Regions from separate parts of the Bradyrhizobium sp. SZCCHNR1051 genome, predicted to be linked through region 2. Evidence: predicted binding sites of a transcription regulator. Region 2 holds the regulator's gene; the other holds the start of a gene.
What was found. Region 2 encodes LexA, which represses DNA repair genes until DNA is damaged. Its sites were predicted from a motif close to TGTTCNNNNTGTGTTCNG; they were not measured.
Positions count from the first base shown of each region.

Region 1: a site for LexA is predicted at 2,697-2,714, ahead of uvrA (excinuclease ABC subunit UvrA). Genes of this name have one in related genera too.

Region 1 covers NZ_JAUEYJ010000001.1:193,289-208,306, reverse strand. Annotated here, with positions in the region: gene uvrA (excinuclease ABC subunit UvrA) at 1-2,606, opposite strand, end outside; gene QW868_RS00865 (porin family protein) at 2,882-3,526, opposite strand; gene QW868_RS00860 (outer membrane protein) at 3,813-4,553, opposite strand; gene QW868_RS00855 (outer membrane protein) at 4,766-5,551, opposite strand; gene QW868_RS00850 (outer membrane protein) at 5,823-6,578, opposite strand; gene QW868_RS00845 (outer membrane protein) at 6,771-7,526, opposite strand; gene QW868_RS00840 (single-stranded DNA-binding protein) at 7,988-8,488, shown strand; gene QW868_RS00835 (DUF2306 domain-containing protein) at 8,547-8,945, shown strand; gene gyrA (DNA gyrase subunit A) at 9,116-11,866, shown strand; gene QW868_RS00825 (hypothetical protein) at 11,926-12,183, opposite strand; gene coaD (pantetheine-phosphate adenylyltransferase) at 12,474-12,968, shown strand; gene QW868_RS00815 (peptidylprolyl isomerase) at 13,037-13,600, shown strand; gene QW868_RS00810 (peptidylprolyl isomerase) at 13,892-14,356, shown strand; gene queA (tRNA preQ1(34) S-adenosylmethionine ribosyltransferase-isomerase QueA) at 14,496-15,018, shown strand, end outside.
Region 2 covers NZ_JAUEYJ010000001.1:314,421-329,438, reverse strand. Annotated here, with positions in the region: gene QW868_RS01460 (response regulator) at 1-235, shown strand, start outside; gene gltA (citrate synthase) at 356-1,660, opposite strand; gene gltX (glutamate--tRNA ligase) at 1,964-3,388, opposite strand; gene QW868_RS01445 (glutamine--tRNA ligase/YqeY domain fusion protein) at 3,525-5,213, shown strand; gene QW868_RS01440 (hypothetical protein) at 5,235-5,447, opposite strand; gene QW868_RS01435 (ComEC/Rec2 family competence protein) at 5,587-7,878, shown strand; gene QW868_RS01430 (hypothetical protein) at 7,833-8,051, opposite strand; gene QW868_RS01425 (hypothetical protein) at 8,275-8,715, opposite strand; gene lexA (transcriptional repressor LexA) at 8,975-9,673, opposite strand; gene glp (gephyrin-like molybdotransferase Glp) at 9,880-11,091, opposite strand; gene QW868_RS01410 (alpha/beta hydrolase) at 11,223-12,032, opposite strand; gene QW868_RS01405 (LysR family transcriptional regulator) at 12,041-12,994, opposite strand; gene QW868_RS01400 (MBL fold metallo-hydrolase) at 13,079-14,011, shown strand; gene QW868_RS01395 (alpha/beta hydrolase) at 14,024-15,013, shown strand.

The DNA of each region.
Region 1 (15,018 bases), 120 kb from region 2:
CCGCCGGAGAGCGTGGTGGCCTGCTGGCCGACATGGATGTAGTCGAGGCCGACGCGGCGCAGCGTCTCGAAGGTGTCGCGCACGCGCGGCACCGCCTTGAAGAACTCGGCGGCCTCCTCGACCGTCATGTCGAGCACATCGGCGATCGACTTGCCCTTGAACAGCACGTCGAGGGTCTCGCGATTGTAGCGCTTGCCCTTGCAGACGTCGCAGGTGACGTAGACGTCGGGCAAAAAGTGCATCTCGATCTTGATGACGCCGTCGCCCTGGCAGGCCTCGCAGCGGCCGCCCTTGACGTTGAAGGAGAAGCGGCCCGGCTCGTAGCCGCGTGCCTTCGATTCCGGCAGGCCGGCGAACCATTCGCGGATCGGCGTGAACGCGCCGGTATAGGTCGCGGGGTTGGAGCGCGGGGTGCGGCCGATCGGCGACTGGTCGATGTCGATGATCTTGTCGATGTGCTCCAGCCCTTCGATGCGGTCGTGCGGCGCGGCGGCCTCGTTGGCGCCGTTGAGCTTGCGCGCGATCGCCTTGTAGAGCGTGTCGATGAGAAGCGTCGACTTGCCGCCGCCGGAGACGCCGGTGATCGCCGTGAACAGGCCGAGCGGGATCTCGGCCGAGACGTTCTTTAAGTTATTGCCGCGGGCGTTGACGACCTTGATGGTGCGGCGATGGTTCGGTGGCCGCCGCTCGGGCACCTCGACCTCGAGCTCGCCGGTGAGATATTTGCCGGTCAGCGACGCCGGATTGCGCATGATCTCGGCCGGCGTGCCCTCGGCGACGATGTTGCCGCCATGGGTGCCGGCGCCGGGGCCGATGTCGAGCACGTAGTCGGCGAGGCGAATGGCATCCTCGTCATGCTCGACCACGATCACGGTGTTGCCGAGGTCGCGCAGCCGCTTCAGCGTGTCGAGCAGGCGGGCGTTGTCGCGCTGGTGCAGGCCGATCGAGGGCTCGTCGAGCACGTAGAGCACGCCGGTCAGGCCCGAGCCGATCTGCGACGCCAGGCGGATGCGCTGGCTCTCGCCGCCCGACAAGGTGCCGGAGGAGCGCGCCAGGGTCAGATAGTTCAAGCCGACGTCGAGCAGGAAGGTGAGGCGGTCGCGGATCTCCTTGAGGATGCGGGTGGCGATCTCGGTCTGCTGCGCGTTGAGCTGCTTCGGCACCTCGGCGAACCATTCGCCGGCAGCCCTGACGCTGAGCTCGGAGATCTCGCCGATGTGCTTGCCGGCGACCTTGACGCACAGCGCCTCGGGCTTCAGCCGGAAGCCGTTGCAGCCGGCGCAGGGCACGTCGTTGAAGTACTTGCCGAGCTCCTCGCGCGCCCATTCGCTCTCGGTCTCGCGGAAGCGGCGCTCGATGTTGGTGATCACGCCCTCGAACGGCTTTTTGGTGTCGTAGGCGCGGACGCCGTCCTCATAGGTGAACTTGATCTCGTCGTCGCCGGAGCCGTGCAGCAGCGCGTTCTGCGTCTTCTTCGGCAGGTCCTTCCACTTGGTGTCGAGCGTGAACTTGTAGAACTTGCCGAGCGCTGTCAGCGTCTGCAGGTAATAGGGCGAGGACGACTTGGCCCAGGGGGCGATCGCGCCCTTGCGCAGGGTGACGTCCTTGTCGGGAATGACGAGATCAGCATCGACGTGCTGCTCGACACCGAGGCCGCCGCATTCCGGGCAGGCGCCGTAGGGATTGTTGAACGAGAACAGCCGCGGCTCGATCTCGGGAATGGTGAAACCGGAGACTGGGCAGGCGAACTTCTCCGAGAACAGGATGCGCTCGGGCCCGCTCTTGTCATGGATCTTGGCGGTCTTCTTCTTCTCCTCGGCCGGGGCGGCGGAGGCGGGCGCGTCGGCGAACTCGATCACGGCGAGTCCCTCCGCGAGCTTCAGCGCGGTCTCGAAACTCTCCGCGAGGCGCTGGCCGATGTCGGGGCGCACCACGATGCGGTCGACGACGACGTCGATGTCGTGCGGGAACTTCTTGTCGAGCGTGGGCACCTCGGCGAGCTCATGGAAGGTGCCGTCGATCTTGACGCGCTGAAAGCCCTTCTTGAGATATTCGGCGAGCTCCTTCTTGTACTCGCCCTTGCGTCCGCGCACGACCGGGGCCAGCAGATAGAGGCGGGTGCCCTCGGGCAGCGCCAGCACGCGGTCGACCATCTGCGAGACGGTCTGGCTTTCGATCGGCAGGCCGGTGGCCGGGGAGTAGGGCACGCCGACGCGCGCCCAGAGCAGCCGCATGTAGTCGTAGATCTCGGTGACCGTGCCGACCGTCGAGCGCGGGTTCTTCGAGGTGGTCTTCTGCTCGATCGAGATCGCCGGCGACAGGCCGTCGATCTGGTCGACATCAGGCTTCTGCATCATCTCAAGGAACTGGCGCGCATAGGCCGACAGCGATTCGACGTAGCGGCGCTGGCCCTCGGCATAGATCGTATCGAAGGCGAGCGAGGATTTGCCGGAACCGGACAGGCCGGTGAAGACCACGAGCCTGTCGCGCGGGATCTCGACGTCGACGTTCTTGAGGTTGTGCTCGCGGGCGCCGCGGATCGTGATCGCCCGCAGGCTCGACTGGTTGGCTTGCGCGCGCTGCTTGGCCTTGAGCACTTCATCCATGACGATCGTCCCACGGCGCAGAGTCGCGCCATCGTTGCAGGCGCGTTCGCCGGAAGCCGGCCATCGGACGCCAGAGGGAAAAGGTATCGTCGGAACGTAGGAAGAACGGGGCTGGATTTCCAGTGCCGTCAGCGAATCATCAACAATGCGCTCAGGGAATGGCAGCGAATGGCAGGAGGCTGCCGGTTCCGTCCTGCCTTGTGCGCGATCCCGCAAAGAAAAAGCCCCCGCTCTGGCAGAGCGGAGGCTGTGTGCGTTGGCCCGGAGGCGAAGACTTAGAAGTGGTAGTTGATGCCGACCTGACCGGAATGCACGTTGAGCGTGCCGGTCGCGAGCGTGCCGAGGCCGGTGAAGGTGTAGCTCTCGCCACCGAAGCTCTTGTAGAGGTATTCGCCCTTCAGCGACCAGTTCGGGGCGAACATGTACTCGACGCCAGCGCCGACGGTCCAGCCGGAGTGGATCTTGCTGTCCGAAGCGGCGAAGCCCGGAGCCGTCAGCGAGATGCGGTTGTCAGCCCAGGCGTAACCACCGGTCGCGTACAGCAGGGTCGGGCCGAAGGCGTAGCCGATGCGGCCGCGGACGGTGCCCCAGTCACGGATCTTGGATTCGGCGTTGACACCGAGCGCGCCAACGTTTGCGTTGATGTCGGCCCAAGCGGCGTCGGCCTCGAGGCCGAACACGACAGCGCCCTGCTGCCAGTTGTAGCCGACGGTGCCGCCAGCGAAGCCGCCCTTCATGGCCGCGAAGTCAGCATCCTCGTTGGCATAGCCGCCCATGGCACCGATGTAGAAGCCGGTCCAGGTCAGCACAGGCGCGGCAACCGGCGCCTTGGTATAGGTCGGGCGCGCGGCAAGATCAGCGGCGGCAGCGGGAGCGGCCAGGGCGGCCAAGGCCACGGTCGCGAGCAGGATCTTCTTCATTCCAGTCTCCAGTTAATTCCTAGCAGTCCGCATCGCACCGAGAGTTTTACGCACGAAACAGACTCACCCGTTCAAGTTGACGAGGTTCCTATAGCCCGGTTCCGTACGGATTACCGTCACCCTGAAGACACACTCGCGGCCAAACCGCGTTTTTACGGGCAAGTTCCAGAAAGCCTATGTCACTCAACTGCTTGGTTCCGGGTGTGGCGAGCCGGCAAGGTGGCATCAGGGCAACAAAAAAGGCCGGCTTTCGCCGGCCTTTCTCGGAACCTGTCGGTTGCAGGTGTCAGTACTTGGCGATGACCGGGCCGCCGAAATGGTAGCTGAGGCCGGCCTTGACGGTGTGGACGGTGTCCTTCCACTCGGAGCGGTTGGTTGCGAAAGCGCTGTACTGGATCGCGCTCTTGCCGAAGTCGAGATAGTTGTACTCGAGCTTGGCCGACCAGTTCGGCGCGAACATATACTCGGCGCCGGCGCCGACCGTGTAGCCCCAGCGGGTGGTATTCTGGCTGAAGACGTTGCCGGGGACGCCGTCATAGCGATGCTGCAACTGGCCCACCGCGGCGCCGCCGCTGACGAAGAACAGGGCGGGGCCTGCGGCATAGCCGAGGCGGCCCTTGATGTCGCCGAAGCTGGTCAGCTTGGTGAAGAAGGTGTCGCCGAGGCCGGCATTGACCACGGCGGAGCGGCCGTTGATGTCGGCCCAGTGATAGTCGCCTTCGAGGCCGAACACGACGTTGTCGACCTGCCAGTTGTAGCCGACCACGCCGCCGACGAAGCCGCCATTGGTGTTGTAGTTCTGGGTGCCCAGGAAGCCCGGCGCATTGAAGCGGCCGAGGAAGGTCTCCTTGCTGGTGCCCCAGCCGCCGCCGCCCTGGATGCCGGCGTAGAGGCCCGACCAGCTCAGGATCTGCGCGACCATCGGCGGCGCCTTCGTATAGGGACGTGCCGCCATGTCGGCCGCCGAAGCGGACGTGGCCGTTGCGATGCCGACGAGCGCCGTCGTGATCACAAACAACTTCTTCATCAAATTCTCCCCCGGGAGGTTGGAATGACAAGCGATGGGCAAGTCATACACAGGGCATCCCGGTGAGGCTGTAACGCGCCCGCCACAGAAACGAAAAAGCGTTATAAATCATATATTTAGCACAAAAACGCCGCGACGCTGCCGGGCTGTTGACACGAAAAAGGCCGGCGCGAGGGCCGGCCTTTCCGAATGCGTGCGAGCGGCGGCTTTTTTCAGTAGCGCGTGCCCATCGGCGCCCCGAATCGATAGTTCACCCGGACTGTCGCCATGTCGATGTCCTGCTTGATGGTATCGACGCGCGACAGCACGGTTGCGGTGGCCGGGAAGCTGATGTCGCGCGAGCCCATGAACAGGTGGTCGTACTCGACGGCGACCGACCAGTTCGGCGCGAAGCCGAACTCGACGCCCGTGCCGACGGTGCCGCCCCAGCGGGTCTCACTGGCGGAATCCAGCAGCGTGCCGACCGGGAAGGGCGCAGCCGCATTCGCCGTGCCGGTGTATTTGTTGTGGGTGACGGCGGCGCCGCCCTTCACGTACCAGAGCACGTTGCCCCAGGCGTAGCCGACCTGGCCGGTGAACAGGCCGATCGCATCGGTCTTGGTGTTGTTGGTGATGCCCGCAGCCAGCGCCGCCGTGCTCGCATTGGACGACTTCAGGTCGGTCCAGTTGCCCTGGGCCTCGACGCCGAACACCCAGCTCGCCGCCTGCCAGCGATAGCCGACCTGGCCGCCGATGAGGCCGCTCGAGGCATTGTGGCAGCCTTCGGACTGGGTCGGCACGACCGGCACGCCGCCGACGCGATTGAGCGTCCAGCAGTTGTGGCTCCAATCGGCGCCGCCATTGACGCCGAGGTAGAACCCGGCCCAGTTCGGCAGCGGCGTGACATAGGCCGGCGGTGGCGCCTTGCTGTAAGGGCGCGTCGCGAAGTCGGCCGCTGAGGCCGGCGCCAGTCCCAGCGCCGCGGCGCTTGCGGTCAAGATCAAGGTCGTCTTCTGCATTCGTCTCTCCCCAGTCCCAATACACCACGCTCCGGATCCCTCCGATCCGGGCCCACGCGAAGGTGGCCTGTTGCTGGTTGTAGGAGAGACTGCTTTCTAAACTCGTGATCGGGAGCAGGCGCGTGGCGGGATGTGCCGAACGTACTTAAGCGCTGGTAAAGATCGCGACCGGTCGTGCAGATCGCAGAGCTGTCCCGAGGCGCGAGGGGGGGGTGAGCGCTTGGCGCGTCAGCCCCTGGAGTGCCAGTCTTCGACTGCCAGTCCTCGAGGGTCAGTGCTTGGATACGACGGGACCGCCCCAGCGATAGTTCACGCGGACCGTCGCCATGTCGACGTCCTGGCCGACCGCATCGGTCCGGCCCGCGGCTCCACCGGGAACGCCCGAGAAGCCCAGGGTGCGGTTGCCCATGAACAGGTGCTCGTATTCGGCTGCGACCGACCAGTTCTTGGCGAAGCCGACCTCGACGCCGGTGCCGACAGCCGCACCCCAGCGCGTGGCGCTGGACTGGTCGAGCACACCGCCAGTTGCCGTGGACAGACCGTTGTACTTCTCACCCGCAACCGCGGCGCCGCCCTTCACGTACCAGAGCACGTTGTTCCAGGAATAGCCGATCTGGCCGGTGAGCAAGCCGATCCCATTGATCTTGGTCTGGTTGGTCACGGGCGGGACCAACTGGCTGGTGTTGCTGCCCTTGAGGTTGGCCCAGTTTCCCTGGCCTTCGACGCCGAACACCCAGCCGCCGGCCTGCCAGCGATAGCCGATCTGGCCGCCAGCCAGCGCGCCGGTTGCGTCATGGCAGCCTTCCGCGTTGGTTGCGGCCACGCCGGCGAAGCTGACCTTGTTGGTCCAGCAGGTGCGGGCCGATGCGCCACCGGCATTCAGGCCGATATAGAAGCCACTCCAATCATAGATCGTCGTGATCATCGCAGGCGCTTTGGTGAAGGTGCGCGCGGGCAAGTCGGCAGCGATGGCCGGCGCAATCCCCAGCGCCAGCGAAGTTGTCGCCCCCAGCAACAGCCTTCTCATCGCATTCCCCAAACCAAGTCCGACGCCCGCACGCACACTCTCACCAACGCCCACCCGCCGGACCTTGATAGCCCCTTCCGTCGTAAAAAGCCGTCACCCAAATGACACAACGGCCCAGCAAGTACCGGTTCTGGCACACAAAAAAGGCCGGCGCGAGGCCGGCCTTTCGACACATTCGATTTGCGCGTGCAATCAGTAGCGCGACACGATCGGGCCGCTGAAGTGATAGGAGACGCCGGCCTTGACGGTGTGCACGGTGTCGCTCCACTCGGAGCGATTGGCCGGAACCGCGCTGTACTGAATCGAGCTCTTGCCGAAGTCGAGATAGTTGTATTCGACCTTGGCCGACCAGTTCGGCGCGAACATGTACTCGGCGCCGGCACCGATCGTCCAACCCCAGCGCCAGTTGTTCTGAGCGAAGCTATTCGCCGCGCCGCCATTGAGCGCTGCGTCGTAGCGGTGTTGGAGATCGCCGACGGCAGCGCCGCCGCTGACAAAGAACAGCGCCGGACCCGCAGCCCAGCCGAGGCGGCCCTTGATGTCGCCGAAGCCGCGCAGCCTGGTGAAGTAGGTATCGCCGAGACCGGCGTTGATGACGCCCGACCGGCCGTTGATGTCGGCCCAGTGATAGTCGCCCTCGAGACCGAACACGATGTTGTCGACCTGCCAGTTGTAGCCGACCACACCGCCGATGAAGCCGCCGCTGGTGTTATAGTTCTGGGTGCCGGCAAAGATCGCCGTATTGGGCGCTCCGAAGAAGGTCTCGTTGCTTCGGCCCCAGCCGCCGCCGCCCTGCAGACCGAGATAGAAACCGGCCCAGGTCGGAAGTGGCGCCGGCGCCACCACCGGGGCCTTCGTGTACGGGCGGGCGGCGAGATCGGCGGCTCCCGCCGGCGTCAGCGCCCCCAAAACCATTAAGCTGACAGCTCCGAGAAAAATTCTTTTCATCCCAAGTCTCCCGCGTTGGGCGTCTCCAATTGGTCCCCGGAGACGCACTTCTGTGAAGTTGGTGCGACCACGCTTGCGGCCCCAATCCGTCCAGAAATATACGCTATTCAACCCTGGATACCGTCTCCCAAAAGCCACAGCCGAGGAGGAAGTGCGGCGAGCTAACTTGATGAAAGTTAATCCCTTTTTCGTGAATAGGGAACTTTTTCCTGGTTCCATTTGCGAGGACTTGCGGTTCCGTCGAGTTCCGCGGAACTCGACGCACGGTTGTGGACATATGCGCGCGAACAAAACTGGAACAATGGCCTTCCGCCTGCTATATGTGGATAAGCAATGGACAGGGCGGGTGGACCGCGCGGCAACCGTATAGGGTCCGCCGCGAGAGGAAGGGTTAGCCACCGGACGCCGTGAGGCCGGTGTGGACGGCCGGTCCGATGATCGAGAACCGCGGGAGAGTGGTGATGGCGGGTAGTGTGAACAAGGTGATTCTGGTCGGCAATCTTGGCAAGGACCCCGAGATCCGGCGTACGCAGGATGGGCGGCCGATCGCCAATCTGAGCATTGCGACGTCGGAAACGTGGCGCGACAAGGCGACCGGCGAGCGCAAGGAAAAGACCGAGTGGCACCGCGTGGTGATCTTCAACGAGGGTCTTTGCAAGGTCGCCGAGCAGTATCTGAAGAAGGGCGCCAAGGTTTACATCGAGGGCGCGCTGCAGACCCGCAAATGGACCGACCAGAGCGGTGTCGAGAAGTACTCGACCGAGGTCGTTCTGCAGGGCTTCAACTCGACCTTGACGATGCTCGATGGCCGGGGCGGCGGCGGTGGCGGCAGCTTCTCCGATGACATGGGTGGCGGCGATTTCGGCAGCAGCGGTCCGTCGATGGCGCCTCCGCGCCGCGCGGTCGCTTCGGCCGGTGGTAGCGGACGCAACAGCGACATGGACGACGACATTCCGTTCTGAGGCGCAGGGGCGGCCGCACGACGTTCAGGCCGCTGCCGTCTGACCACGGGGGTGTTGCATGAGCTTCGCACCGCTGCTCGCCGCTGAACCCGCCGTCCTGCTGCACGCCGTCGCCGCGATGTCGGCGTTTGCGCTGGGACTCGTCCAGTTCGCGGCCCCGAAGGGGACCTTGCCGCATCGAACGATCGGCTGGGTCTGGGTCGCGCTCATGGTTGCCGTTGCAGCCAGCTCGTTCTGGATCCACACCATCCGGCTGGTCGGGCCATGGAGCCCGATCCACCTGCTGTCGCTCTACACGCTGGCCGTGCTGCCGCTTGCGGTGTGGGCTGCGCACCGCCATCGGGTGGCGGCCCATCGCCGGGCCATGATCACGCTGTTTTCCGGTGCCCTCGTGATTGCCGGAGTGTTCACGCTGCTGCCCGGACGGATCATGCACAAGGTGGACTTCGGGCCCTAGCCAGAGACGGTTCCCGAGCAGGCCTCGCGGAGCCGCGTCATGTGGTTAAGTCCCTGGAAAGGCGAGCAGAAAAAGCGCGGCCCACCTCGGTTTGGGGGTGGCCTGCGGCGCGCTCCTGCGCTATATGATTCCAAGCGATTTTCGCGTGTCAAAACCGACCGGTATCCCCTTTGTCCGATAAAGAAGATGAGAAGCCCGGCGAGCCGGGCGGACCTTCCGACATTCGTCCCGTTTCCATCCTCGACGAGATGAAACGCTCCTACCTCGATTACGCGATGAGCGTGATCGTGTCGCGAGCGCTGCCCGATGCGCGCGACGGCCTCAAGCCCGTGCACCGGCGCATCCTGTATTCGATGTACGAGCAGGGCCACACGCCCGACAAGAAATACGTCAAGTCCGCGCGCGTGGTCGGCGACGTCATCGGTAAATATCATCCGCATGGCGACCAGTCGATCTACGACGCCATGGTGCGCATGGCGCAGGACTTCTCGATGCGCGTGCCGCTGATCGACGGCCAGGGCAATTTCGGCTCCGTCGACGGCGATCCGCCGGCCGCCTATCGATACACCGAAGCCAAGCTCGCCAAGTCGGCGATCCCGCTGCTCGACGACATCGACAAGGACACCGTCGATTTCCAGCCGAACTACGACAATTCGGACAAGGAACCGTCGGTTCTTCCGGCCAAATATCCGAACCTGCTGGTCAATGGCGCCGGCGGCATCGCGGTCGGCATGGCCACCAACATCCCGCCGCACAATCTCGGCGAGGTGATCGATGCCTGCATCGCGCTGATCGACAATCCCGCGCTCACGATCGATGACCTCATCAACATCATTCCGGGGCCGGATTTCCCGACCGGCGGCATCATTCTTGGCCGCGCGGGCGCCCGCTCGGCCTACCATCTGGGCCGCGGCTCGATCATGATGCGCGGCAAGGTGACGATCGACACGATCCGCAAGGATCGCGAGGCGATCATCATCTCCGAGATCCCCTACCAGGTGAACAAGGCCACGATGGTCGAGCGCATCGCCGAGCTGGTGCGCGAGAAGAAGATCGAAGGCGTCGCCGACCTGCGCGACGAAAGCGACCGCGACGGCTACCGCGTCGTCGTCGAGCTGAAGCGCGACGCCGTGCCGGACGTCGTGCTCAACCAGCTCTACAAGTTCACGCCGCTGCAGACGAGCTTCGCCGCCAACATGCTGGCGCTCGACGGCGGCCGCCCGCAGACGATGACGTTGAAGGACCTGCTGACGATCTTCGTCGCGTTCCGCGAGCGTGTCGTTACGCGCAGGACCAAGTTCCTGCTCAACAAGGCGCGCGACCGCGCTCATATCCTGGTCGGCCTTGCCGTGGCCGTGGCCAATATCGACGAGGTCATCAGGGTCATCAGGACCTCGCCAGATCCTGCGACGGCGCGCGAGGCGTTGATGTCGCGCGACTGGCCGGCGCGCGACGTCGAGGCCATCATCACGCTGATCGACGATCCGCGCCATCGCCTGGCCGAGGACGGCACCATCCGGTTGTCGTTCGAGCAGGCCAAGGCGATTCTCGACCTGCGTCTGCAGCGCCTGACCGCGCTCGGCCGCGAAGAGATTTCCGACGAGCTCGACAAGCTCAAGGTCGAGATCAACGACTATCTCGACATCCTGCGCTCGCGGGCGCGGGTTCAGGGCATCATCAAGGACGAGCTCGCCGCCGTGAAGGCGGAGTTCGGCACGCCGCGCCGCACCGTGATCGCCGAGCAGGAAGGCGAGGTCGAGGACGAGGACCTGATCCAGCGCGAGGACATGGTCGTGACCGTGTCGCATGCCGGCTACACCAAGCGCGTGCCGCTGTCGGCCTATCGGGCGCAGCGTCGCGGCGGCAAGGGCCGCTCGGGCATGCAGACCCGTGAGGAGGATTTCGTCAGCCGGCTGTTCGTGGCCTCCACGCACACGCCGGTGCTGTTCTTCTCGTCGCGCGGCCAGGTCTACAAGGAGAAGGTCTGGCGGCTGCCGATCGCGGCGCCCAACGGGCGCGGCAAGGCGCTGATCAACATCCTGCCGCTGGAGCAGGGCGAGCGCATCACCACGATCATGCCGCTGCCGGAGGATGAATCCTCCTGGGCCAATCTCGACGTGATGTTCGCCACCACCGGCGGCAACGTCCGCCGCAACAAGCTGTCGGATTTCGTCGACGTGCGCCGCTCCGGCATCATCGCGATGAAGCTCGACGAGGGCGAGGAGATCGTCAACGTGCAGATCTGCACCGAGCGTGACGACGTGCTGCTCACGGCGTCGGGCGGGCAGTGCATCCGATTCCCCGTCACCGACGTGCGCGTCTTCACCGGGCGGACCTCGATGGGCGTGCGCGGCATCGCGCTCGCCGGCGGTGACAAGGTGATCTCGCTGTCGATCCTGCGCCATGTCGAGACGACCTCGGACGAGCGTACGGCCTATTTGAAGATGCGCCGGGCGATGTCGGGCGATGCTGCCACCGAGGAGCCGGTCGAGACCGAGGGCGAGGAGGCGGCCGCTGGCGCGATCCAGCTGTCGCAGGAACGCTATGTCGAGATGTCCGCGCAGGAGCAGGTGGTGCTGACCGTCTCGGTCAACGGCTACGGCAAGCGCACCTCGTCCTACGAGTACCGCACCACCGGCCGCGGCGGCAAAGGCATCGTCGCGATGTCCGTCAACAACCGCAACGGCAAGCTCGTCGCCTCATTCCCGGTCGAGGACGGCGATCAGATCATGCTGGTGACGGACAAGGGGCAGTTGATCCGTTGCCCGGTCGACGGCATCCGCATCGCGGGACGCTCGACCCAGGGCGTCATCGTGTTCGACACCGCCGATGATGAGCACGTCGTTTCGGTGGAGCATATCGGCGAGGAGACCGAGAACGGCACCGGTGGGAACGGGACTGAAGGTGCGAATGGCGAATAGGAAGTGGCGAATAGAGGAGGAATCAAGTCTTCCCGCTATTCGCTATTCGCTATTCGCCCTTACTGTGTCCGCTCGACGGAGACCATCCTGGCCTCGCGGATCGTTCCCCTGGTGCCGGCGCTGCGCAGGCAGCCCGCTTCGAAGTTCGGCCAAGCCTGCTGCGAGCAGTCGCGGCCGATCGGGCGAATGTCCAGGCGGTCCGCCTTGGCGAGCGGACGCGGCACGCTGGCTTCAACCTGAGGAGCGAAGCCGGGCAGGACGGTGATGCCGGCAGCCACCAAGCCGGCAGCTGCGACTGCAGATAGCGCTTTGATCATGACGGTCCCCTGTCCGGGCCGTTCGGCCCGTTGTTCGTTAAGGATTTGATAATCAGCTCGGGTTTCGAGACGTCTTCGCGGGACGGGCGAATTGGCTTCTTCTCGGCCCGGCGTGTTTCATGTCCCAAGTTCCGATGAAACAATCGCGGTAGCCGACCACAGTTCCGGCCCCCCGGCGTCGCACCTCATTTCATTGCGGTGCAGTCTCGGCCACTCTTTGCCCATCACAGCCACGCCAGCGGGCCTGGCGGTGGCTTGCCGGCCTGTTCCCGGCGGTATAGGACGGGCGCATGCAACGCATTGCGCTCTATCCGGGCTCGTTCGATCCCGTCACCAACGGCCATCTCGATGTGGTTCGGCAGGCCGTTCATCTCTGCGATCGCCTGATCGTTGCGGTCGGCGTGCATCACGGCAAGAAGCCGCTGTTCTCGACCGAGGAGCGGCTGGCGATGGCGCATGAGATCTTCGGCCCCGTCGCAGCCGCGGCGGGCTGCGGCTTCGAGGCTTCGACCTACGACAATCTGACCGTCACGGCCGCGGAAAAAGCCGGCGCGATCATGATGATCCGGGGCCTGCGCGACGGCACCGATTTCGACTACGAGATGCAGTTGGCCGGCATGAACCAGACCATGGCACCGCAGGTCCAGACGGTGTTCGTTCCAGCCTCGGTGAGTGTCCGCCCGATCGCCGCCACGCTGGTTCGCCAGATCGCCGCCATGGGCGGCGAGATCTCGCATTTCGTGCCGCCCTCGGTGGCCGAAAGTCTCAGGGCCAAGTTCAACTGATCCTTCAGGCACCGGCCGCTTCCGGCGGTGCCTTCCTCTCCTCATCGTCTCATGCCATCGGAGTTGCTATGATCCGCGCTCTCGCTTTCGTCTTTGCTCTCGTGTTCGCATTGCCGGCGTTGGCCCAGTCGCTGCCTGCCGGGCTCGACAAGCAGAATGCCCTGGTCATCGACACCACCAAGGGCCGCATCATCATCAAGCTGCGCACCGATCTGGCGCCGCAGCATGCCGAGCGGCTGAAGACGCTGGCGCGCGAAGGCTTCTACAACAACGTGCCGTTCCACCGCGTCATGGACGGCTTCATGGCGCAGACCGGTGACGGCCAGAACTTCAATGGCACCGGCGGCTCGAAGTACCCGAACCTGAAGCAGGAGTTTTCGAGCACGCCGTTCAAGCGCGGCACCGTCGGCATGGCGCGCCGGGGCGATAGCGTCGATTCTGCCAACTCGCAGTTCTTCATCTGCTTCGGCGACGCCTCCTTCCTCAACGGCCAATACACCGTGATCGGCGAGGTCGTGCAGGGCATGGACGTCGTCGACAAGCTCAAGAAGGCGCCTCCGGGCTCGTCGGGCGGCGCCGTGACCGATCCCGACAAGATGGTCAAGGTGCAGGTCGCCTCGGACATCAAGTAGGTCCGAGAAAGCAGGGCACCTGGGTCTCGCGCCCGGTTCCCTCAGGCATTAAGGAACCTTTTGCCACGTCGCGGAGGCATGCCGATTCTGCCGCCCCGTCACATCGACAGGGCCGGTGGCTTCAGCTTTAAGCGCATTGGGTCTATTCTCGACCAGCATCGCGGGCCTCGTCGTGCTCGGATCGCCGTCAGGAGGGGTGACGGCCGCACATGGGAAGGCGCCGCGACATTTCAGACCCAGGATTTACTTTGTCCTGACCCCCGTCAATTCCACAAAAACCGAGAGACCAGCATGGCTGTGACCGAAAATACCTTGATCCTCGAAACCACCCAGGGCCCCGTCACCATCGAGATGCGTCCCGATCTCGCGCCCGGCCATGTCGCGCGCATCAAGGAGCTCGTCCGCGAGGGCTTCTACGACGGCATCGTCTTCCACCGCGTCATCGACGGCTTCATGGCGCAGACCGGCTGCCCGCAGGGCAGCGGCATGGGCGGCTCCGGCAAGAAGCTGAAGGCCGAGTTCAACGCCGAGCCGCATGTGCGCGGCACCGCCTCGATGGCGCGTGCGGCCAATCCGGATTCAGGCGACAGCCAGTTCTTCATCTGCTTCGACGACGCCCGCTTCCTGGACAAGCAGTACACGGTCTGGGGCAAGGTCACCGAGGGCATGGAGAACGTCGACAAGATCAAGCGCGGCGAGCCGGTGCAGAACCCGGACAAGATCGTGAAGGCCTACATGGCCGCCGACGCGGCGTAGACTTTGCGATCCTCACGGTGAGGCGCGTGCGCAGCACGCGTCTCGCACCATGAGGCAGACAGTCGGGCCTTCATCCTTCGCGACGCGTGCTGTCGCACGCTCCCCGGAATGCAGGGCCGATGGTCGTCCCAGAACGACGATGCGCACCGACCTGTTCGATTTCCATCTTCCCCCCGAAAACATCGCGCTCCGCCCGGCGAGCCCGCGCGAGTCCGCGCGCATGCTGGTGGTGCAGGGCGACGGTGTCTTACGCGACCGCACGGTCGCCGACCTGCCGGACTGGCTGGAGCCCGGTGATCAGCTCGTCGTCAACGACACCAAGGTGATCGCGGCGCAGCTGTCCGGTCGCCGCATCAGCCGCGAGACCGAAGCGAAGATCGAGGCGACCCTGATCAAGCGGCTCGACGGCTCGCGCTGGCAGGCGCTGGTGCGGCCCGCCAAGAAGCTCGCGCCAGGCGATACGATCCGGTTCGGCAACGAGGGCAAGGTCTGCCTGCTCGGCCATCTCGACGCCACCGTCGAGGCCAAGGGCGCCGACGGCGAGCTGACGCTGTCCTTTGTGTTCCATGGGCCCGCGCTCGACCAAGCGATCGCCGATCTCGGCCGGCCGCCGCTGCCGCCCTACATCGCCGGCAAGCGGCCCGCAGACGAGCAGGACGCGA
Region 2 (15,018 bases):
CATTTCGCTTCTCGAGCGATGTGACCGTGTATCGGTCGTTTTCACGGATATCCAAATGCCCGGTTCGATGGACGGCCTTCGGTTGGTCGCCGTCATCAGGGACCGCTGGCCCCCGGTTGCGCTCCTGGTGACGTCAGGTCAGGTGACCCCTTCGGAATTGCCGTCGGGCGCGCGCTTCCTTGCCAAGCCATATGGGGCCGAGCAGCTCAGGTCTCATCTCGAGGCGCTGGCCTGATGCACTCCCGACTGGTGCCGCGAGTTAGAAAGGTGCTCAGAAAGGTGCGACCTCACAAACGAAACGGCGCCGTCGGGATCGACGGCGCCGTTCGAGAGCGGAATTGCGCTGCGGTGCGGCTCAGCCGCGCTTGTCCATGTCGACATAGTTGCGCGTCGTGACGCCGGTGTAGAGCTGGCGCGGACGGCCGATCTTCTGTTGCGGATCCTCGATCATCTCGCTCCACTGGCTGATCCAGCCGACGGTGCGGGCGACGGCGAACAGCACCGTGAACATCGACACCGGGAAGCCCATCGCCTTCAGGGTGATGCCCGAGTAGAAGTCGACGTTCGGATAGAGCTTGCGCTCGATGAAGTACTGATCGCTGAGCGCGATCTTCTCGAGCTCCATCGCGACCTTGAGCATCTGATCGTCGGCGTGGCCCGTCTCCTTGAGCACCGCGTGACACATCTTCTGCATGATCTTGGCGCGCGGGTCGTAGTTCTTGTAGACGCGATGGCCGAAGCCCATCAGGCGCACGTCGCTGTTCTTGTCCTTCACCTTGGCGATGAAGTCCGGAATCTTGTCGACGGTGCCGATCTCGGCCAGCATGTTCAGCGCCGCCTCGTTGGCGCCGCCATGCGCCGGACCCCACAGGCAGGCGATGCCGGCGGCGATGCAGGCAAACGGGTTGGCGCCCGAGGAGCCGGCGATGCGCACCGTCGAGGTCGAGGCGTTCTGCTCGTGATCGGCGTGCAGGATGAAGATCTTGTCGAGCGCGTCGGCGAGAACCGGGTTCGGCTTGTACTCCTCGCACGGCACCGCGAAGCACATGTTCAGGAAGTTCTCGGCGAAGGAGAGCGAGTTCTTCGGATAAACGAAGGGCTGGCCGATGGTGTATTTGTAGGCCATCGCCGCCAGGGTCGGGATCTTCGCGATCATCCGCATCGACGCGATCATACGCTGCTTCGGATCGTTGATGTCGGTGGAGTCGTGATAGAATGCGGCGAGCGCGCCCACCGAAGCGACCATGACCGCCATCGGATGCGCGTCACGGCGGAAGCCGTGGAAGAAGCGCGACATCTGCTCGTGCACCATCGTGTGATGGGTCACGCGATAGTCGAAATCCTGCTTCTGGGCCTTGGTCGGAAGCTCCCCGTACAGCAGCAGATAGCAGGTTTCCAGGAAGTCGCCCTTCTCGGCGAGCTGCTCGATCGGGTAGCCGCGGTATTCCAGGACGCCGGCGTCGCCGTCGATATAGGTGATCTTGGACTGGCAGCTGCCGGTCGAGGTGAAGCCGGGGTCATAGGTGAACATCCCGGTCTGGGCGTAGAGCTTGCCGATGTCGATGACGTCGGGACCCACGGTGCCGCTCAGGATCGGAAGATCGAAATTCTTGTTGCCGACGGTGAGGGTCGCGGTCTTGCTTGCGGATTTTGCGTCCATCGTTTGTCCCCGATGAGATCGTTAGGCTTGGCCCTTGTTCTTTTTGAGAGATGGCAGGGCAGGTGGACTTTATCTAGTGCGGTGGCTTTGACATTCGCGTCACTGTCGCTGCCAACAGCTTAAGCGAAGGTCAAATCCGAAACCGTACTGGAATCTTATACTTACTAGTGTCCTTCGGCCCTAACATCCGTCAACGAGCCCGCCGCAACGTATGAAGAATGTCCGAGCCGGGAAAACCAGTGGGTGCCGCGCAAATGCGTATCGTATTGCCCTGTGCGCTGCAAGATGGGGAGCAATGCGACCTTATGAGGTGGTCTGGTCCTCGAGACGGCCCAAGGATTCATCACGCCCCAGGATCGCCAGAACGTCGAAAATACCGGGTGAGGTGGTTCGGCCGGTGAGCGCCGCGCGCAGCGGCTGCGCCACCGCGCCCAGCTTGAGATTGTTGGCTTCAGCAAACGCACGCAGCGCGGCTTCCGTGGCCGGTCCGCTCCAGGACTCGACAGCGGCCAGCGCCTGATGCAGCCGGCCGATCAAGGCACGGCTGTCCGGCGTCAGCAGGGCGGCGGCCTTGGCGTCGATCGGAAGCGGCCGGTCGGCAAAGATGAAGGCGGCGCCGTCGATCAGCTCCAAGAGCGTCTTGGCGCGCTCCTTGAGGCTGGGCATCGCCTGAGTGAGCTGCGCGCGCGTGGCGTCGTTGAGCTTGGCCTTGAGAGCCGCGCCGTTCGGCACGTAATTCAGCACGTCCTCGAACTGGCGCACCAGCGCCGCATCGTCGCTGTGGCGGATGTAGTGGCCGTTGAGGTTTTCGAGCTTGGCGAAGTCGAACCGCGCCGCCGAGCGGCCGATCGCCGGCAGGTCGAACGCCTTGATCATCTCCTCGGTCGAGAAGATCTCCTGGTCGCCATGGCTCCAGCCGAGCCGCACCAGGTAATTGCGCAGTGCCGACGGCAAATATCCCATCGCACGGTAGGCGTCGACGCCGAGCGCGCCGTGGCGCTTCGACAGCTTCGAGCCGTCCGGCCCGTGAATCAGCGGGATGTGCGACATCGACGGCACCGTCCAGCCGAGCGCATCGTAGATCTGCTTCTGGCGCGCGGCGTTGATCAGATGGTCGTCGCCGCGGATGACGTGGGTGACGCCCATGTCGTGGTCGTCGACGACCACCGCCAGCATGTAGGTCGGATTGCCATCGCCTCGCAGCAGCACGAGGTCGTCGAGGTTCTCGTTCTGCCAGACCACGCGGCCCTGGACCTGATCCTCGATCACGGTCTCGCCGGTCAGCGGCGCGCGCAGCCGGATCGTCGGCTTGACGCCGTCGGGCGCCTCCTTGGGATCGCGGTCGCGCCACATGCCGTCGTAGAGCCGGGTGCGGCCTTCCGCGCGCGCCTTCTCGCGCATCGCGGCCAGCTCCTCGGCGGTGGCATAGCAGCGATACGCCATGCCGCTGGCGAGCAGTTGCTCGGCGACCTCGCGATGGCGCGCGGCGCGGCTATATTGGTAGATGACCTCGCCGTCCCAATCGAGCTCGAGCCATTTCAGGCCGTCCAGGATGGCGTCGATGGCCGCGGTGGTCGAGCGCTCACGGTCGGTGTCCTCGATCCGCAGCAGCATCTTGCCGCCGCGGCCCCGCGCATACAGCCAGTTGAACAGGGCCGTCCGGGCGCCTCCGATGTGGAGAAAGCCGGTCGGGGAGGGGGCAAAGCGCGTGACGATCGGGGAGGTCATGGGCGGCAGCACGAAATCCAGGCAGGGGCTATGAAGGGCGGGGGGTGTATAGCAGGCCTATCGCATAACTAAAGCCTTCCTTGGGGGAAGCGGATTTGGCAGATAGGCTGCCAAATTCCGGAGCAGGATATTCTTGATGACCACGACGACAGACACGGCGACGACGGCAGAGGCAGGGCGCGACTTCATCCGCGACATCGTCCAGGCCGATCTCGACAGCGGCAGGCACAAGACGATCGTCACCCGGTTCCCGCCGGAGCCGAACGGCTACCTGCATATCGGCCATGCCAAGTCGATCGGTCTCAACTTCGGCATTGCCCAGGAGTTCGGCGGCCGCTGCAATCTGCGCTTCGATGACACCAATCCGACCAAGGAAGAGCAGGAATATATCGATTCCATCCAGGCCGACGTGCGCTGGCTCGGCTATGACTGGGGCGACAACCTGTTCTTCGCTTCGGATTATTTCGAGCGGCTCTACGATTGGGCGGAAGGGCTGATCAAGGCCGGGCTCGCCTATGTCGACGACCAGTCGCAGGAGGAGATCCGCCTGTCGCGCGGCACGCTCACCGAGCCCGGCAAGAACAGCCCGTTCCGCGACCGCACGGTCGAGGAGAATCTCGACCTGTTCCGGCGCATGAAGGCCGGCGAATTCCCGAACGGCGCGCGCGTGCTGCGCGCCAAGATCGACATGGCCGCCGGCAACATCAACCTGCGCGACCCCGTGCTGTACCGGATCATGCACGCCCATCACCCGCGCACCGGCGACGCCTGGAAGATCTATCCGAGCTACGACTACGCCCACGGGCAGTCGGACGCGATCGAGGGCGTGACGCACTCGATCTGCACGCTCGAGTTCGAGGACCACCGGCCGCTCTACGATTGGTTCCTGGACAAGCTGCCGGTGCCGTCGCATCCGCACCAGTACGAGTTCGCGCGGCTCAACCTGACCTACACGCTGCTGTCGAAGCGCGTGCTGACGCGGCTGGTGCAGGACGGCCATGTCTCAGGCTGGAACGATCCACGCATGCCGACCATCGCCGGCCTGAAGCGGCGCGGCGTGCCGCCGGCTGCGGTGCGCGAGTTCATCAAGCGCATCGGCATCGCCAAGGCCAACAGCATCGTCGACGTCGGCATGCTCGAATTCTGCATTCGTGAGGAGCTGAACCGCACGGCGCTGCGTCGGATGGCCGTGCTGCGGCCGCTGAAGGTGGTGATCGAGAATTATCCGGAAGGCCAGGTCGAGGAGCTCGAGGCGATCAACCACCCCGACGATCCCGCAGCCGGCACGCGCAGGATCGCCTTCGGCCGCGAGCTCTATATCGAGCAGGACGACTTCATGGAGAACCCGCCGAAGAAGTTCTTCCGGCTGTCGCCGGGCAACGAGGTGCGGCTGCGCTACGCCTATTTCATCAAGTGCCGCGACGTCATCAAGAACGACGCCGGCGAGATCGTCGAGTTGCGCTGTACCTATGATCCGGCGACCAAGGGCGGCAACGCGCCGGATGGACGCAAGGTCAAGGCGACGATGCACTGGCTGCCCGCTGCGCAGTCGCTGACCGCCGAGATCCGCCTCTACAACCAGCTGTTCGCCAATCCGAGCCCCAATGCGGCCGACTTCACCGCCGATCTCAATCCCAACTCGCTCGAGGTCCTGACCGACGCGCTCATCGAGCCGGCGATCGCCGAGAGCAATTCGGACGCACCGATGCAGTTCGAGCGCCAGGGCTACTTCGTCCGCGATACGGATTCGACGCCCGACAAGCTCGTGTTCAACCGCACCATCGGCCTGCGCGACACCTTTGCGAAGGAGGTCGCGAAGGGATGAGATGGGGATCGCAGCCGCAGCTCAATTGATCGCTGCGAGGCCGGCCTCGGTCAGCGTTGGTACGCCATCGCTGACCTCGACCAAGCCGCGCTCCGCGAGGAGCGAGAGATCATCGTCGGCGACGGGGGAGAGCGTGAGCCGGTGGGCCTTGATGTCCCGCAACGTCCAGCGCAGGTGGATCGCCGTGTCGAGCGCGAGGTCGGCAAAGGGATCGTCATTGTCATGGTGGTCCATACCCGCATAAGCCCGTGCGGTGCCGAAAGTTCCAATGACGTTCCCGGCACCGGGATTGGATTCTCGTTCCGTTCCGCTAGTCGGATTCCCCGTGGTTTCGCTAGCCTCCATGCCCGTGAAGTAACGGGTGGTGTGGGCAATGGCGGAGCCGGTCAGGCCGCCGGGAGGGCGTCGCGGGATCGCGGGCGCGATGGCCGATGTCTGGCCGCCGCGCGGCGCGCTGGCCGGCGGCTGGCCCGCGATCGGGGCCGGCGCGTCGTCGGCATTCGCCGCCCGCCTGAAGAGCTGGGCGGTCGAGGAGGCCGGGGCGGGCCGGCTGCTGCCCTGGGTGCCGGTGGCGTTCGGGGCCGGCATCGCGCTGTACTTCACCGCCGATCACGAGCCGGTGCTCTGGATCGCCGCCACCACCGCGGCGCTGCTCTGCATCGTCGCCATCATGATGCGGCGGCATCGGATGTTTCCGGTTGCCGTGATGCTCGCAGCTGCAGCGTGCGGCTTTGCCGCGGCGACCATCAAGACCGCGCGTGTCGCACATCCGGTGCTGGCGCGGCCGCTGTACTCCGTGGCGCTGTCCGGCTTCGTCGAGGCGCGCGACGTCCGCGAGCGCAGCGATCGGATCGTGCTGCGGGTGACGTCGATGGAGAGCCCGCGCAACGCCGTCACCATCGCGCGTGTCAGGCTCGCGGTGCGTAAGGGCACGGCGCCCGAGGTCGGCAGCTTCGTGCAGCTCAAGGCGCGGCTGCTGCCGCCGATGGCCCCGGTGCGGCCGGGATCCTACGACTTCGCGCGCGACATGTTCTTCCAGGGCATCGGCGCCTCCGGCTTCGTGATGGGCGCGATCACGACGGCGACGCCGCCGCAGGCCGCCGGCTTCGGCCTGGGCTATGCGGCGGCCATGCAGGGTCTGCGCGATGCGATCGACGCACGCATCCGTGCCCGCCTGACGGGCGATGAGCGCGCCATCGCCACCGCGCTGCTGACCGGCCGGCGCGACGCCATCACGCCCGATGTCAACGATGCGATGTTCGTCTCCGGCCTCGGCCACGTGCTGTCGATCTCAGGCTATCACATGGCCGTCGTCGCCGGCGTCGTGTTCTTCGCCGTGCGCGCGCTGCTTGCGCTGATCCCCGGCCTCACTATCAGCCATCCGATCAAGAAATGGGCGGCCGCGGCGGCGCTGGTCGCGGCGGCGTTCTACCTGCTGCTGTCGGGCGCGGAGGTCGCGACGCAGAGATCGTTCTTCATGACGGCCGTGGTGCTGATCGCGGTCATGGTCGATCGCCGCGCCGTCACCTTCCGCACGCTCGCGGTCGCGGCGATGATCGTGCTGATCGCGGCACCCGAAGCGCTGGTGCATCCGAGCTTCCAGATGTCGTTCGCGGCGACGCTCGGCCTGGTCGCGCTGGTGCAGTTCGGCCTGCCCAAACTGTTTGCGACGCCGGACAGCTCCACGACGCAGCGCATCGCGCTGTGGGGCGGCCGCGAGCTCGCGATGCTGCTGCTGGCCTCGCTGATCGCGGGGCTTGCGACCACGCCCTATGCCGCGTTCCACTTCCATCGCGTCACGCCCTATGGCGTGCTCGCCAATCTCGCGGCGATGCCGGTGGTTTCGGTGCTGGTGATGCCCGCCGGACTGCTCGGCCTGCTGGCGGCGCCGTTCGGGCTCGACGGTCCCTGGTGGACGCTGATGGGCCTCGGCATCGACTGGATGATCGCGGTGACGCGCTGGGTGGCGGCGCTGCCCGGCGCGGTCGGGCGCATCCCGGGCTTCGGCATCGGACCGCTGATCCTGGCCAGCCTCGGCGTCATCCTGATCGGCCTGCTGCGCACACCGCTGCGTTGGTCGGGCGCCGTCGGGCTCGTGGTGGCCACCGCGTGGGCCGCCACGACGCCGCTGCCCGACGTCCTGATCGCCGGCGACGGGCGCGCGGTGGCGGTGCGCGGCCGTGACGGACGCCTGCATGTGATGCGCACCGGCAAGGACGTGTTCGCCACCAAGGAGTGGCTCGCGGCCGACGCCGATGCCCGGCTGCCGGCGGATTCATCGCTCGCCGATGGCGTCTCCTGCGACGAGGCGGGCTGCGTGGTCGCGATGGCCGACGGCCGATTCGCCGCCTTGACCCTGCGCGCCGAGGCGCTCGACGATGATTGCGCCCGTGCCGCGCTGATCGTCACCGCGCGCGCCGCGCCGTCATCCTGCGCGGCGGCCGTCATCGATCGCCAGCGCCTGCAGCAGCAGGGCGCCTTGATGCTGGTGCAGCGGGGCACCGGCTTCTCCGTCACGCCGGTGCGCGCTGGCGGCACCGACCGCCCGTGGTGGCCGGCGCCCGCCGAGGCCGGCGAGTTCGACACGACGCTGACGCCGCGTGCGCCGGTGTCGCGGCTTCAGGACGCGACGCCGCCGGAGACGGAGCAGGGCGAGCAGGATTGAGCGCCGGACAGCTCGAACGTGCTGAGATGATACAACGTGCTGAGATGATACTCGGTGTCGTCGGGTCCATCGAACAGCGAGGGACCTTCGACCAGCGTGAACGCAGCGCCCGGATATCGTTGCCAGACGGCGACGTCATCAACCGTGACCGTTAGCCATCCGAACGGAAGCATGTAGCGGCCGGGCTCGGTGATCCGGTCGGCCTTGTTCCAATCGATCTTGTTGACCGCGGCGGCAAGCTCCCCCGGCACACAATGCCGGCCGAGGGATGTCGTTCCTATTCGATGCGATGCCGGAGCGTGAGGTTCGCCCGAAAGGACCTTGCGCTTGCAGAAACCAAATCTCCCCCGGCCGAAAGCTCGCTCATGACCGAGAGAAATGCGGACGCGCAGGCGCTCAGGTGATGCTGATGCGGCGAATCGGTGTGGCCTGCGAAGCCGGAACGTCCTCCGCCATGCCCGGGCGGCGCTCGGCCGGCTGCTTGCTGACCGGCAATTGTAGCACGGTGACGCGCTGGCCCTCGCAGAGCTGGGTCACCAGCACGTGGCGGCCGTCGGCGAATTCGATCGCGTCGTGATGGCGATCGGGGATGTGCGTCTCGATGCTGTTGAACTTCGCGACGCGCTCGCGGATCGTCCGGGTCCAGAGCCAGCGGCTGTCGTAGCGGACGTCCTCGACAAATGCCAACTCGGTGCCGGGCAGCATGCAGACGGCGACGGTCGGCTCGCTCTCGAGGGCGAAGCCGCGGGTGGCGGTGCCGCGAAACGTCGTCGAGATCAACGTCTCGCCGACCTTGGCGGGACGGGACGCAACCGCATGGAGGCTGTAGTCACACATCGGATCGCTCCTCGTTGAGAGATAGCCGACCCACGCTCCCCCCGGACAGGCGCAGGCCTCTATCAGAGTGGACATCGATGGTGATGTTAGCGCGCGCTTCACGGCAATTCTGCGCTGATCTGCACCGCGTGCGCCCGCGGGCGATCACAAGCGTTTGAGCATGCCGCGCTGCACATCCTGAGGTGCATTCGCGCGTGACCAATTTCGATCGGCGGCGAAGCGCGTGCGCCCGTCGCCGATCGACCGATCGCGTCCGCGATCAGTACTTGCGATACAGCCCGACCAGCTTGCCTTGGATCTTCACCCGGTTCGGCGGCAGGATGCGCACCTCGTAGGCGGTGTTGGCCGGCTCCAGCGCGATCGATGCGCCGCGGCGGCGGAAGCGCTTCAACGTCGCTTCCTCATCGTCGATCAGCGCTACCACGATGTCGCCGGTGTCGGCGGTCTCGTTGCGCTGGATCAGCGCCATGTCGCCGTCGAGGATGCCGGCATCGACCATGGAGTCGCCGCGCACCTCGAGCGCATAGTGATCGCCGTTGCCGAGCATGTCGGCGGGCACGCTGATGGTGTGGCTGCGCGTCTGTAGCGCCTCGATCGGGGTACCGGCGGCGATGCGGCCCATCACCGGCACCGCGACGGGGCGCTCGCCATCGTCCAGCGCGGGAGTGCTGGTGCGCACCTTGCCGAGATTGCCCTCGATCACCGATGGGGTGAAGCCGCGGCGGTTGTTGGCGGCCTGTGACAGCTCGGGCAGCTTGATCACCTCGATCGCGCGGGCGCGGTTGGGCAGCCGGCGGATGAAGCCGCGCTCCTCGAGCGCCGTGATCAGGCGATGAATGCCGGACTTCGAGCGCAGATCGAGCGCATCCTTCATCTCGTCGAAGGACGGCGGCACGCCGGCTTCCTTGAGCCGCTCGTTGATGAACCGCAGAAGTTCGTACTGTTTGCGCGTCAGCATCTCGACCTGGTCCCCAGTTTGTTGTCGTCCGAGTCCAGGAGCTGCGCCTTGAGCACAAACCGGCTGAGAGCGCCTTGGAGTCGGACCATCATCGCGTCGCCCGCAACATACTAAAAACAAATCATGAACGGACACTATATGTTCGATGTGTGTTCCGCAATCCTTAAATTGTAGTGAACGGACCGGGCTTTGCCGGGGGAAACGGCCTAGCTCGGCAGGCGCAGGATCTCGCACGGGCTGCCGGCGGCGGCCTTCGGCGCAAACGCCCGCCGGATCACCAGCGCCTGCGAGAGCGCGAGATTGCCGAGCAGCGACGAATCCTGCTGCGTCACCGGCGTTGCGATCAGCGTGCCGTCGGCGCGCTCCTCGAGCTGCGCCCGCAGATAGTCCTCGCGCGAATCGTTGGCCCCGAGCTCGCGGCCGAGCAGGGCGGTCTCGCGTGGCATGCGAGCTTCGTCGCGGCCGAGCAGCCGCCGAATCAGCGGCACCAGGAACAGGATGGCGCAGACATAGGACGACACCGGATTGCCGGGCAGTCCGATCACCCTCATGTCACCGAGCCGTCCGTGCATCATCGGCTTGCCCGGCCGCATCGCGATCTTCCAGAACGCCATCTCGACGCCCTCGGCTTCGAGCGCCTGCTTGACGAGGTCGTGATCGCCGACCGAGGCGCCGCCGGTCGTGATCAGGATGTCGGCCTTGGCCTCGCGCGCCCGCCGGATCCCGGCGACCGTGGCCTCCATCGTATCCGCGGCGATGCCGAGATCGATCGGTGTCGCGCCCTCGCTGCGCACCAGCGCCCGCAGGGCGTAGCCGTTGGAATAGACGATCTGGCCCGGGCCGGGCGTCGAGCCCGGCATCACCAGCTCGTCGCCGGTGGCGAGCAGCGCCACCTTCGGCCGGCACCGCACCGGCAGTGCCGGATGATTCATGCTGGCCGCCAGCGACAGGTCGCGGTCGCTGAGCCGGCGGCCCGCCTTCAGCAGCACCATGCCCTGGTGGAAGTCGACGCCCGCGGGCCGAATGTGCCGGCCCTTGATCGCGGCCTCGGTGATGACGACGTGGCCATCTTCGGCGATCGTGTCCTCCTGGATCACCACCGCGTCGGCGCCCTCAGGGACAACGCCACCAGTGAAGATGCGCGCCGCCTCGCCGGGTCCGACCACGCGATCGAACGGCCGCCCCGCCGCGACCTCGCCGATCACCCTCAGCCGCACCTTGGCCTGGGCTGCGTCCGCCGCGCGCACGGCGTAGCCGTCCATCGCCGACATCGCCTCGGGCGGCTGCGTCCGCAGCGCCGCGAGGTCGCGGGCCAGGATGCGGTGATGGGCCTCGTCCAGCGTCACCAGCTCCTCGGCCAGCGGCTCGGCGCCGGCGAGCACGGCGGACAACGCATCAGACACCGGCATCAGGGCCATGAGAGTTCCTTCGGACGGAGACGGCAGATCGAATGAATCGCCTTCTAACCGAACGCGCACGGCTCGGCCAAGGGCTCAGGCCGCTTCCTGCCTTCTGATCGTCTGATGTGGGCCGCGTCCGGGCCGCTGCCTCACGATCGCGCGAGAAAGTCTGCAATCAACCGCGTGACCTCCTGCGGACGTTCCAGGCTCGGCAGGTGCGCCGTTCCGGCCAGCTCATGTCCTGACCCGTTCGGCATTGTTGCGGCGAGCAGCCTGCTTCGCTGCTGGATGTGAGGAAAGTCCAAGTCCCCCCAGATGACGAGCGATGGCGCGACGATCTCCGCGAGGCGCGGGAAGGCTGGTGCCATATCGAGAGTCGCGCCGGTTGGCGGCGCGCGGAGTGCGGCGGCGTTCTTCTTCAGGAACGTCTCGCGTGGCTCGCCGGAGATGCGTCCCTCGCGCTGCAAGGGACCGTCGACCCACAGATGCGCCTTGATAGCGCTGACCCGATCCCAATCCTGTGCGGCCTCGGCAGCGGCCAACGACGCCGTTAGCGCCTTGATCTCCGGTGGATAGACCGGCTCCGGCGCGCCGCTGATCGAAGGTGCGATCAGCACCAGCGATGCCATACGTGACGGATGGCGAAGCGCGAAGTCGAGCGCGATGCGGCCTCCTTGCGAGCAGGCAATCAGCGTCGCCGGCCGCCCCGGCGCGAACGCGTCGACGACGGCGAGCAGGTCCTCGACCGGAGAATGAGCTTCCTCATAGGCGACCGTCTCACCAAATCCGCGCCGGTCATAGGCGATCGCCATATGCGTTGCCGCGACGCCCTCGATCTGCGCGCGCCACATGGAGCGGTCGAACACTGCGGCGTGCAGGAAGACGACAGGGTCTCCCTGGCCGGCAACCTCGGCGGCGAGCCGCGCGCGGCCGGAGCAGACGTGATGCAGAGAGTTCATTTTGAATGCTATCCCGCAGCCGCACGACAGGCTGCTCGCTCGGTCGTGTGCAGGATGTCCGCCACCATGTTCCGCAGCCAGACCGATGCTGCATCACGATCGAGCTGCAGCGGCCAGACCATCGAGACGGCCGGCAGCCGCAGCTTCAACGGCGCGGGACAGAGCGTCAGCCCAAATCGCGGCCCGTAGAGCTTTGCCATCCTGGTCGGTATCGTCGTGATCACCGGTGATGCGGCGACCGTCGCCAGCACGCTGAGGAATTCCGAGGAGGCTGAGACCACGTTGAGCTCGGTCCCGATCTCATCCAGCGCCGCCTCCAGACAGCCCTGCAGGCTGTTGGTCAGCGTCACCAGCGCGTGCGGAAGCGACAGATAGTCGGCGAGGCTGATCGGCGTTTTCATCGCGATGCGCTTTGGATTGTAGACGCAGCTCAGCGCCTGCTCGAACAGGAGCTGGGATCTGTGCCGCTGTGCGACGGCGTCGAAGCAGCCGACCGCGACATCCAAGGCTCCGTCGTCGAGCAGGCGATGCACCTCGTTACGTTCGGTCGGCCGGCTGAGAAGCCGCACGCCGGGCGCCGTTCGACGGAGCACCGCGGTGAGCTCGGGGATCAGCAGCAGCTCGACCTCACTTGAAAATCCCAGGCGGATGGTGCGCTGCTCGGTCGCCGGGTCGAACTCCGGTGCGGCATGCAGCGCTGCCTGCATCTGCCCCAGCGCCGCCCGAACCGGCCCGGCGAGCACCGCAGCCTTTGGCGTCGGCTGCATGACGGCGCCGACGCGGACGAACAGCTCGTCCTGCAGCAGCACGCGAAGCGTCGACAGCGTATGGCTCATCGCAGGCTGACCCACCTTGAGGCGTGCGGCCGCGCGCGTCACGCTGCGCTCCTGCATGAGCGCGTCGAACGCGACCAGCAGATTGAGGTCGAAGGAGCGAAGATCGAAGTGATCGATGGACTGCATGAGCTGGATCGATTTGAGGAATGTATGACCTAGTCCTAGATCTCGGCCCAGACAAGACCACCGTTCGGATCGAGGCCGCCAGACATGCAGGACATCACGACCTATCGCGTCGGAGACGCCACCATCACCAGGATCTTCGAGATCGGCCTCGATGCGGTCGAGGGCGAGTTTTTGTTTCCGGGCGTAGAAGCAGACAGCATCGTTCGGGAACGAGGCCAGGTGGGGCCGGGATCGGTCGATCCGCACACGGGATCGTTGCGCCTGAGCATCCATAGCTGGCTGGTGCGGACGCCGGAGCGGGTGGTCCTGATCGACACGGCCACCGGCAATGACAAGGAGCGGCCCGGCGCAGCAGTTCTGCATCGCTTGAACGAGCCGTTTCTCGACCGGCTGCGGGCGGCCGGCGTCGCCCCTGGCGATGTCGATCTCGTCCTGATGACGCATCTGCACGCGGATCATGTGGGGTGGAATACGCAGCTTGCCGATGGCCGTTGGACGCCGGTGTTTCCGAACGCCCGGTACGTTTTCTCAGGCCGCGAGCGCGCCTATCTGGCGGCACTGTCGGCCGCTGACGGCTCGGATGCCGCGATCAGGGATGCGGCCGGTCTCGGTCGCATGCTGCATCCGCCGCTGCCAGGGGTCTACGAAGACAGCGTGCTGCCGATCGTCGAGGCCGGCCTCGCGCGTGAGATCACGGTCGATGGCAGCGAGGTCGTGGATGGCTTCCGCTATCTGCCGAGCCCTGGTCACAGCATCGATCACGCCTGCATCAGTCTCACCTCGCGCGGCGAGCGCGCGCTGTTCTGGGGCGATGTGATGCATCATCCGCTGCAGGTCGCGCGTCCGGATTGGAACTCGGTCTATTGCGAATTTCCGGATGCGGCGCGGACCTCACGCCGATGGGCGATGAACCATGCCGCCGAGACCGGCTCCCTCGTGTTCACGACCCACTTCGCCGAGTCCTCGGCCGGGCGGATCAGCCGCGACGGCGACCGGTTCGCGTGGCAGTTCGCCTGATCCGAGGTGACCATGACCGAGAACGCAACGTCCTCCTCGCGCATCGTTTCCGAGCGCCGCCTGATCGAAGGCCCGGTGTCCGATGTACAGCTTCAGCTCATCAACAAGCGCCGGCATGACGTGCAACGGTTCTCGGCCGAGCGCACGCTGGTGATGATGCACGGCGCCACCTTTTCATCCGCCAGCCTGTTCGACGTCGCGGTTGGTGGCGCCTCCTTCATGGATGTCCTGGCGCAGGCCGGCTACGATGTCTGGGCCGTCGATGCGCGCGGCTATGGCGGCTCCAGCCGGCCGCCGGAGATGTCGCGGGCGGCCGAGGAGGGATCTCCATTGGTCAATGCGCGGACCGCCGTGGACGATTTCGGCGCGGCGGTGGACTTCATCTGCCGGCATCGCGACGTCCCGCGCGCCAACGTGCTCGGCATGTCCTGGGGCGCCACCGTCGCGGGCATGCTCGCGAGCGCGGCGAGCGCGAAGCTCGAGAAGCTGATCCTGGTGACGCCGCTCTGGCTGTCCAGCGAGCCGCTGCGCATCGACGCCGGCGGACCGCTCGGCGCCTATCGGATCGTCAGCCCGCGCGCGTTCGAGGCTGCGTGGCGCGGCGCCGCTCCGGAGCAGGCGCGGGACAAGCTGATTCCGGACGGCTGGTTCGAGTCCTGGGCGGAGGCGACGCTCGCGACCGATCCGGACTCGCCGTACCCCGGCGCGATCCGCGCGCCTTCGGGCGCGGTGCAGGACGTGCGCGAGCATTGGACCGTGGACCAGCCGATCTACGATCCCAGCACGATCAACTGCCCTGTTCTCGTGCTCTCGGCGGAATGGGATGTGGACGTTCGCTTCGACGTGGCGCACGACCTGTTCGTTCGTCTCGTGAGCGCGCCGTACAAGCGCCTGGTCGAGATCGGGCAGGGCACGCACATGATCCTGATGGAGCGGAATCGACGGCAGGCGTTCGACGCGGTGATCGGATTTCTGGACGAGCGCGTCGTGCCGGCGCGTTGATCGTC